DNA from 2 places in the Candidatus Clostridium stratigraminis genome. Region 2 is predicted to be linked to the other one. Evidence: predicted binding sites of a transcription regulator. Region 2 holds the regulator's gene; the other holds the start of a gene.

Region 1 (4,396 bases), on a different contig from region 2:
GGTTTTTCCCACATTTTTGTCCATTCCAATTATAGATATTGTGTGGTAGTTTTTTATTCTATCTAATATATCAATCTTCCCCATGATATCCCCCACTTAGATCTATAATCTTTTTAAAACTATATGAGGCGGAATACACTGAAGAAACTGAAATTGCTGAAGGGATTTAATCCTTACCCTATTAATTCAGTGATTTCAGTATCCTTCAGTTTGTATTTTTTCTTAAGCATTTTAGTAGTTTAGTCTGAACAGTTATTCCTACGAGTGCTTCTACCACTTAAGAGAGTTCCACGTCTAAATATTTAAACAGTTACAATGTCCTGTTCATGAAGATGTTTTGTTCTCTTCTTTCGCTCTAAGCCTTCTGGTTCAAGTGCCATTTGCTGATTATTTAATAGTCCTGCAACTCCTACCTTAGTAACCTTAGTTTCTCCTCTGCATACCTCACAGTTGCAGCCTGGAGTATAATCTGAAGGCTCTTCATAGGTAGTAATAACTCCTTCAAAGTTTCTTAAAATAACCTTATCATAGCCTTGAGAAATTATATAATTTGGCATTACAGGAATCTTTCCTCCACCACCAGGTGCATCTACTACAAAGGTTGGAATGCAGAAGCCTGAGGTATGTCCTCTTAAGCCTTCGATGATTTCTATTCCCTTAGCTACTGGTGTTCTAAAGTGAGTTAAGCCTAAGGATAAATCGCATTGATAGATATAATATGGTCTAACTCTTATTTTAACTAGCTCATTTACTAGTTTTTTCATAACATGCATGCAGTCATTAACTCCTCGTAAAAGTACAGATTGATTTCCAAGAGGAATACCTGCATTAGATAAAAGCTCGCAAGCTCTCTTAGCATCTTCTGTTATTTCATTTGGATGGTTAAAGTGTGTATTTAGCCAAATTGGATGATATTTCTTAAGCATGTTAACTAAGTCTTCAGTTATTCTTTGAGGCATAACTACTGGAGTTCTTGAACCAAGTCGTACTATTTCCACATGAGGTATTGCTCTTAATTTTGAAATAATATATTCAAGCTTTTCATCTGAAAGTAGTAATGGGTCTCCTCCTGATATTAATACATCTCTAATAACTGGAGTTTTTGCAATATAATCAATGGCATTATCAACTTGTGTCATTGGAAGTGAACTATCATGATGGCCTGCAAATCTTCTTCTAGTACAGTGTCTGCAGTACATGGAGCACTGATCTGTAACTAAGAGTAATGCTCTATCTGGATATCTATGAGTAAGTCCAGGTACTGGTGAATCTGCGTCTTCATGAAGTGGGTCAACCAAATCAGCCTCTGATCTATAGGTTTCAAATGCTGTAGGTATTGCTTGTTTTCTTATTGGGTCATTTGGATCATTTACATCAATAAGTGATAAATAGTAAGGTGTTATGGCCATTCTAAAGCTTTCTAGACATTTCTTAATACCTTCTTCCTCTTCTACTGTTAAAGGAAGATATTTTTTAAGGTCTTCAAGAGTTTCAATTCTATTTCTAACCTGCCATTTCCAGTCATTCCACTGCTCGTCAGAAGCTTCTTTAAAGAGTTCGAACCTTCTATTCACTTTCATTTTATTTCCCCCATACCCCTTATTTATTAAATATATAACTTTTCAAATATTTTTCTTAAGGTTTCACTTTCTCTAAGTTCTGCTAATGTAATTTCTGCATGATCCTTTGTATAGCCGTTTCCAATTATCATATTGACATCCTTGCCTACTCCTTCAGCTCCAAGTGCTGCCTTTGTAAAGCTAGTTGCCATAGAGAAGAAGTAAACTGTTCCATCATCCTTTACTGGAAGAATGCAGGACATTTCAGTGTTTGGTATATTTACGCAGCTTATTGAGATATCAACTTCTTTTCCCTTATTAGCTTCAAGTGTCTTATTTAATACATCAACTGGTTTTTGAGCATCTCCAATTATAACCTCATGACAAAGTCCCCACTCCATTAAGTCTTTAGCCTGTGATTCTTTTCTAACTAAGCCTATAACTTTTCCTGTAGGTCCAACTCTCTTCATCGCTTCGTAGCAGCAAAGCATACCTGATTTTCCATGTGCACCTAGCACTAAAACACTTTGCCCTGGTCTAACTAATTTTGCTGCCTGTGCTGGTGCTCCTGCTACGTCTAGTGCAGCTAGTGCAAGGTTTTCAGTCATATCATTTGGAAGCTTTGCATAAATTCCACTTTCAAATAATATAGCCTTAGCTTTAACTTCAACTCTGTCAATATCCTGCTTAATATCAATGATTTCTTCTATTTTTAATGGAGTTAAGGATAAGGAAACTAAGGAAGCTATTTTATCTCCAACCTTTAAGTCTCTGTCCTTTAAATCTTCTCCTATTTGAGCTATTGTTCCTATAAGCATTCCACCTGAACCTGTTACAGGATTTTGCATCTTTCCTCTTTGACCTACTATCTCTAGTATCTTAGCTTTGATTTTTTCTGAATCTCCATTAGCTTCCTGTTCTAATTGAGTAAAGCTAGCTGAATCGATATTAAGAGCTTGAACATCTATAAGCATTTCATTGCTGTAGATTTCCATATCGTTGTTAATCCTTAGTGCTGCTTGTGGCAATACTCCTTGTGGCTCCATAACTCTGTGTGTTCCAAATTTACATCCCTTTTTCATGAATAAAAACCCCCGTTAATTTAAAATTTTTAATTTTTTATTTGATATTTATTTATTAATGTTATTTATAAATCATGTTTCTTAAGCCTTCATTCCTCATTTAGAAAAGATCATAAATGTGAATTCAGTAAAGCAGCTAAACATTCATAATTTTTACTTCCTCAGGAATAATTAATGCTGCTTCCGTAAGTGATTTAACTTCATCTATAGTTGTATCTTTATGAATTTCTCTTAGGACTAGACCTTCCTTTGTTACTTCAATAACACATAATTCAGTAACAATTAAGTCCACCTCAGCCTTTGCTGTAAGAGGAAGTCTGCATTTTTTAAGTATTTTGGGTTCCCCTTTTCCTGTGTGCTGCATAGCAACTATTACTCTTTTAGCTCCTGTAACTAAATCCATGGCACCACCCATGCCTGGAACCATCTTCCCCGGAATTATCCAGTTAGCAAGGTTACCTTCCTCATCCACTTCTAATGCTCCAAGAACAGTAGCATCTACATGACCTCCCCTTATAAGCGCAAAGGAGGTTGCACTGTCAAAGAATGCACCATGAGGAAGAATTGTTACATATTGTCCTCCTGCATTTGTAATATCCATATCTTCATCACCAACTGCAGCGGCAGGTCCCATTCCTACCATGCCGTTTTCTGATTGAAAAGTGATATGCATGCCTTCTGGAATATAATTTGCAACTAGAGTTGGAAGGCCAATTCCTAGGTTAACAAGCTGTCCATCCTTAAGCTCCTGTGCAACCCTTTTTGCAATTACTTCCTTCGCCATTTTACTATCTACCAAATTGTTCACCTCCTATTTTTTAAATCCTAAGGGACGGTCCCTAATGATTCTATGCAAATCTTAAGGGGCGATTCCCTGTGAAATCATAAGGAACCGTCCCTAGTGATTCCTTCAAGGGTAAATTTAAACCTAGTTATTTAAATATGTAAATATTCAAATATATAAATAGATAAAAATATAAATATTTAAATATTTACTGCATTTATGCGGGTTCATGGTAAATTCTAAAACTAAATTCCTTCTATAATGTAGTCTATAAGCACCCCTGGAGTTATAACATAATCGGGATTAAGTTCCCCCACCTTTACTAACTTTTCTGTTTCAACTACTACCTTGTCTGCTGCCATGGCTATTAATGGATTGAAGTTTCTAGTTGTTCCCTTGTAGAAGGTATTACCAAATTCATCAACTATAGTTCCTCTGATAATTGAAAGATCAGCTCTTAATGGAAGCTCGATTAAATATTCTTTTCCTTCAATAGTTACCTTTTGCTTGCCTTCCTCAACAATTGTTCCAATACCTGTAGGCGTTAATACTCCACCTAAGCCTGATCCGCCTGCCCTGATTCTTTCAATTAAGGTTCCTTGTGGTACAAGCTCCACTTCCATAAGACCTTCATTCATAAGTCTTCCTGTTTCAGAATTTGTACCAATATGGGAAGCAATTACTTTTTTAACCTGTCTATTTACAACAAGCCTTCCAATACCCTTATCTACAAAGCTAGTGTCATTTGCAATTATAATAAGGTCTTTAATATTTGCTTCAATAAGCTTATCAATTATTTTATGGGGAGTACCACAGCCTAAAAAGCCTCCTATCATAACTGTCATTCCATCTTTAAAAAGAGGTATTAAATCTTCTGGTTTTACTAACTTATTCATTACTTCATCCCCAATCCCAAAATCTCTCTTGCCTCTTTTGGAGTGGCTACTTCTCTTCCAAGTTCCTTTGCTAGT
Region 2 (4,396 bases):
TCTTAGAACCATTTATTACATAATGATCTCCTTCCAGGATAGCTGTAGTTTGCTGACCTGCAGCGTCTGTACCAGCATTTGGCTCAGTAAGCCCAAAGGCACCTAGCTTCTCCCCTTTAGCAAGAGGTATTAAATATTTCTCCTTTTGCATAGCATTTCCAAACTGATGAATTAAGCCTGCACAAAGGGAAGTATGAGCTGAAAGTATAACCCCTGTTGATCCGCAAACCTTGGATAATTCTTCTACAGCAATTATATAAGAAAGATTGTCTCCGCCAGCTCCGCCGTATTCTACTGGAAAAGGTATTCCCATCATATTAAACCTTGCCATCTTTTTTACATTTTCAATTGGGAACCTTTCGGTTTCATCTATTTCGGCAGCAATTGGTTTAACTTCATTTTCTGCAAATTCCTTAACCATTTGTCTGACAAATTCCTGCTCTCTTGTAAATGTAAAATCCATAAATTTCCCCCCACTTTATACAATTCTATGCTTTAAGACGAGTTATAAAAATTTCCTTTAAAAAATTAATACTCAACTTCATTTTTCCTGTAGATTATTAGCTATTAGAAAACTTCTTGCTTCTATTTTCTAAAAATGCTTCCATTCCTTCTTTTTGGTCATTTGTTGAAAAACACTCACTAAAAACCTCTGCCTCATACATTATTGCTGTATCTATGTCCACCTGCATGCCCCTGTTGATTGCTGACTTGCATAGTTTTACAGCTATTGGCGCATTTGCAGCTATTGAAATTGCAAGATTTTTTGCCTCTTCCATAAGCCTTTCTGGCTCTATGAGCTTGTTAACAAGACCTATTCTATAAGCCTCATTTGAATCTATGACCCTTCCTGTGTACAATAATTCCTTGGCTGTTCCCATCCCAACCAGTCTAGATAATCTCTGGGTTCCGCCAAAGCCTGGTGTTATACCTAGTCCCACTTCCGGCTGACCAAATTTTGCCTTTGTAGAAGCAATTCTTATATCACAAGCCATAGCAAGTTCACAGCCACCTCCTAAGGTGAAACCGTTTAACGCTGCTATAACAGGCTTTTCCATGTTCTCTATCTTCCTAAAAATCTTATTGCCGAGCATACTGAACTTTCTTCCTTGTATTACATTTAAGTCCTTCATCTCCATAATATCTGCTCCAGCAACAAAAGCTTTTTCTCCAGCTCCTGTTATTAATACTACATAAATGTCCTCATCCTTAAGTATCTCGTCTATAGTTTGATCTAGCTCAAAAAGCGTTTCTGAATTTAATGCATTTAATGCCTTAGGTCTATTAATAGTCACAATAGCAATATGATTTTCCTTTTCAAAAATAATATTATTCACCCATATCCCCCCGTATTTTAAATATAAACTTCACTATGTTAAAATATTAACAAAAGTGTATAAAAATAATTGAAGCATCAGCTCCAATTATTATTATACACTTTTTATTTTTATCTTTCAATTAAATGTGTATATTATTTTTAATATTTGTAAGAGTTCAATTTTTCTGATAAGTTTACTCTTCGTTTCTATCCTTTAATAAATAAGAAAGAGTAAGCAAGCTTTCACTTAAATGTACATTTTCAACTACAACATCCTCAGGAATTTCTAAATCAGTAGGTGCAAAATTCCAAATAGCTTTAACTCCATTTTTAACTAAGGCATCACAAACCTTTTGTGCACTATTTTTGGGAACACATATTATTCCAATATCAACTTTATTTTTGTGCAAGAATTCTGGCAGATTATCAACATCTTTAATTTCAACATCTCTTATACTTAGTCCAACCATCTTAGGGTTTGCATCAAATATACCAAGTAGAGAAAAACCTAACCTATCAAATCTAGTATAATTTGCAATGGCCTGACCTATATTACCAGCACCGATAATTATTGTGTTGTAATCTTTTGTAAGCCCTAAAATTGAACGTATTTCATTGCTTAAATCTTTTACATTATAACCATAACCCTGCTGACCAAAATCACCAAAGCAATTTAAGTCTTGCCTAATTTGAGAAGCAGTAAAGCCTATTTTTTCACTAAGCTCTTTTGATGAAATTCTATCAATATCATTTTCTAATAATTCTTGTAAATATCTATGATATTTAGGAAGCCTTTTTATAACAGCCATTGATATATTATTTTTCTTTTTATCCATTGCTTTCCTCACATCCATTAAGTTATTTTTAATATATACCTTATAGTATTACCTAATTTTTTTTTACTGTCAATATTTTTGTTAATAAGTAATAAAAGAATAGTAAAGCTTATGCCTCTTTTAAATATCTCTATAACATAGTACAATATACACTAATGGATGAAAAAATTTGGAGTGATAAAAGTGATAGTTTTAAGTTGTAAGGAAATAAATAAGAGCTATGGTATTGAAGTTATATTAAATTCAATTACTTTTAATATAAACGAAGGTGAGAAAGTTGGTTTAATAGGTGCTAATGGTGCTGGAAAATCAACACTTTTCAAAATTCTAACAGGTCAGCTGGAACAAGATAAAGGTGATTTATTTATTGAAAAAAATAAGAGGATTGGCTACTTATCTCAGCACTTAGCCTTAGAAAGTACTAATTCTATTTATGATGAGCTTTTAACAGTATTTAATGAACTTATTGAAATGGAAAATAGAATAAAGGAATTAACTGAAAAATTAAATGAACCCTATGACAGCTCAAGGAAGGATTATCATGAAAAAATTATTCATGAATACTCCTCCTTAACAGATCTTTATAATAACAGAGGCGGTTTTACCTATCAGGCAGATATTAATAGGGTTTTAAAAGGCCTCGGTTTTAATGAAGAGGATTTTAATAAAAATATCAATATCTTAAGCGGCGGTCAAAAAACAATGGTTGCACTTTCTAAACTGTTATTAACTAACCCAGATATTCTTTTGCTAGATGAACCTACAAATCATCTTGATTTAGATGCCATTGAATGGCTTGAAGAATATTTAAAGAATTATAAAGGTACAGTTATTTTAATTTCCCATGATAGGTTTTTCTTAGATTCTATTACTAATAAGACTATTGAACTAATTAACGGACGTGTAAACAGCTATAATGGAAATTATACTGCTTTTGTAGAACTTAAAAAGAAAAATTATGAAGTTCAGCTTAAGGCCTATAATATTCAGCAAGCTGAAATTAAAAGACAGGAAGAAATAATTGAACGCTACCGTTCCTTTAATAGAGAGAAAAGTATTAAGGCTGCTGAAAGCAGAGAAAAGGCACTTGATAAGATTGTAAGAATCGAGGCACCTGATAAGGATAAAAAAGCTGCTAAAATTTCCTTTGAAACCCAAATAAAATCTGGTAATGATGTTCTGCATATTGAAAATTTAAGTAAAGCCTTTGGTGAAAAGCTTTTGTTTAAAAACTTGGATTTGGATATTAAAAGAGGAGAAAGAACAGCATTAATCGGAGAAAATGGGAGAGGAAAAACCACCTTATTTAGAATTATTATGGATAACCTTGAAAAAGATGCAGGTGTTAAGGTTCTCGGCAAAAATGTTTTTATTGGCTACTATGATCAGGAGCAGTCTAATTTGCATTCAGAGAAAAGTGTTATAGATGAAGTTTGGGATGATTTCCCTAATATGACTACTACAGAGCTTAGAAATGCTTTGGCAGCATTTTTATTCACAGGTGATGATGTATTTAAGAACATTGATACACTTAGCGGTGGGGAAAAATGTAGAATAAATCTATTAAAACTAATGCTTTCTAAATCTAATTTCTTACTTTTAGACGAACCTACAAATCATTTGGATATACCATCTAGAGAAGCTTTAGAGGAATCCATTCTAAATTATGATGGTACAGTGCTGGTTATTTCACATGACAGATATTTTTTAAATAAGGTAATTAATAAAATTTATGAACTTAAAGAAGATGGAGTTAAAGAATATCTAGGTAATTATAGCTACTATATAGAAAAAAAGAAAAATCCTTTAAGATTTGAAGAAGAAATAGCAGCCCAGGGAAAAACTAAAACTCAAATTCAAGAAGAAAGAAAGAAAAAAAGAGAAATAGAAAAGCAGGAAAAAGAAAAACTTTTAAAAGTTAAAAATATCGAAGCGGAAATCAGCAGTAATGAAAAAAAGCTAGCAGAATTACAAAACCTGCTATGTCTTAAGGAAACTTATTCAAATCCTGAGAAAAGTGAAGAGGTAAATAAAGAAATTGCCGCTGCAAACAGTATTTTAGAACAGTTATATCTAGATTGGGAACAACTTATATAATGCATGAAAACTAAAATTGAGGCTTCCTGTTTAATAAATTAATCTTTCTCATAGTTTAAATATGAAAAATAATCACATACTATAACTGCAGGCATTATAAGGATGGTGATTAAGCTATGGGAAGAAAAGAAAATGAGCATCAGGA

Evidence for each region. Region 2 encodes Rex, which represses fermentation and respiration genes when NADH is low (regulators of the CRP and FNR family bind a similar motif). Its sites were predicted from a motif close to ATTGTTAANNNNTTAACAAT; they were not measured.
Region 1: kdd (L-erythro-3,5-diaminohexanoate dehydrogenase) is a predicted target of Rex. The motif match lies at 2,682-2,701, and genes of this name have one in related genera.

Annotation. Positions count from the first base shown of each region.
Region 1 covers NZ_JBJHZZ010000015.1:32,872-37,267, forward strand. The annotation lists gene kamB (lysine 5,6-aminomutase reactivase subunit KamB) at 1-84, opposite strand, end outside; gene kamA (lysine 2,3-aminomutase) at 303-1,580, opposite strand; gene kdd (L-erythro-3,5-diaminohexanoate dehydrogenase) at 1,607-2,641, opposite strand; gene ACJDUG_RS15240 (3-oxoacid CoA-transferase subunit B) at 2,778-3,425, opposite strand; gene atoD (acetate CoA-transferase subunit alpha) at 3,671-4,321, opposite strand; gene kce (3-keto-5-aminohexanoate cleavage enzyme) at 4,321-4,396, opposite strand, start outside.
Region 2 covers NZ_JBJHZZ010000002.1:269,813-274,208, reverse strand. The annotation lists gene ACJDUG_RS05530 (acyl-CoA dehydrogenase) at 1-463, opposite strand, end outside; gene ACJDUG_RS05525 (short-chain-enoyl-CoA hydratase) at 561-1,343, opposite strand; gene ACJDUG_RS05520 (redox-sensing transcriptional repressor Rex) at 1,513-2,154, opposite strand; gene ACJDUG_RS05515 (ABC-F family ATP-binding cassette domain-containing protein) at 2,338-4,251, shown strand; gene ACJDUG_RS05510 (hypothetical protein) at 4,368-4,396, shown strand, end outside.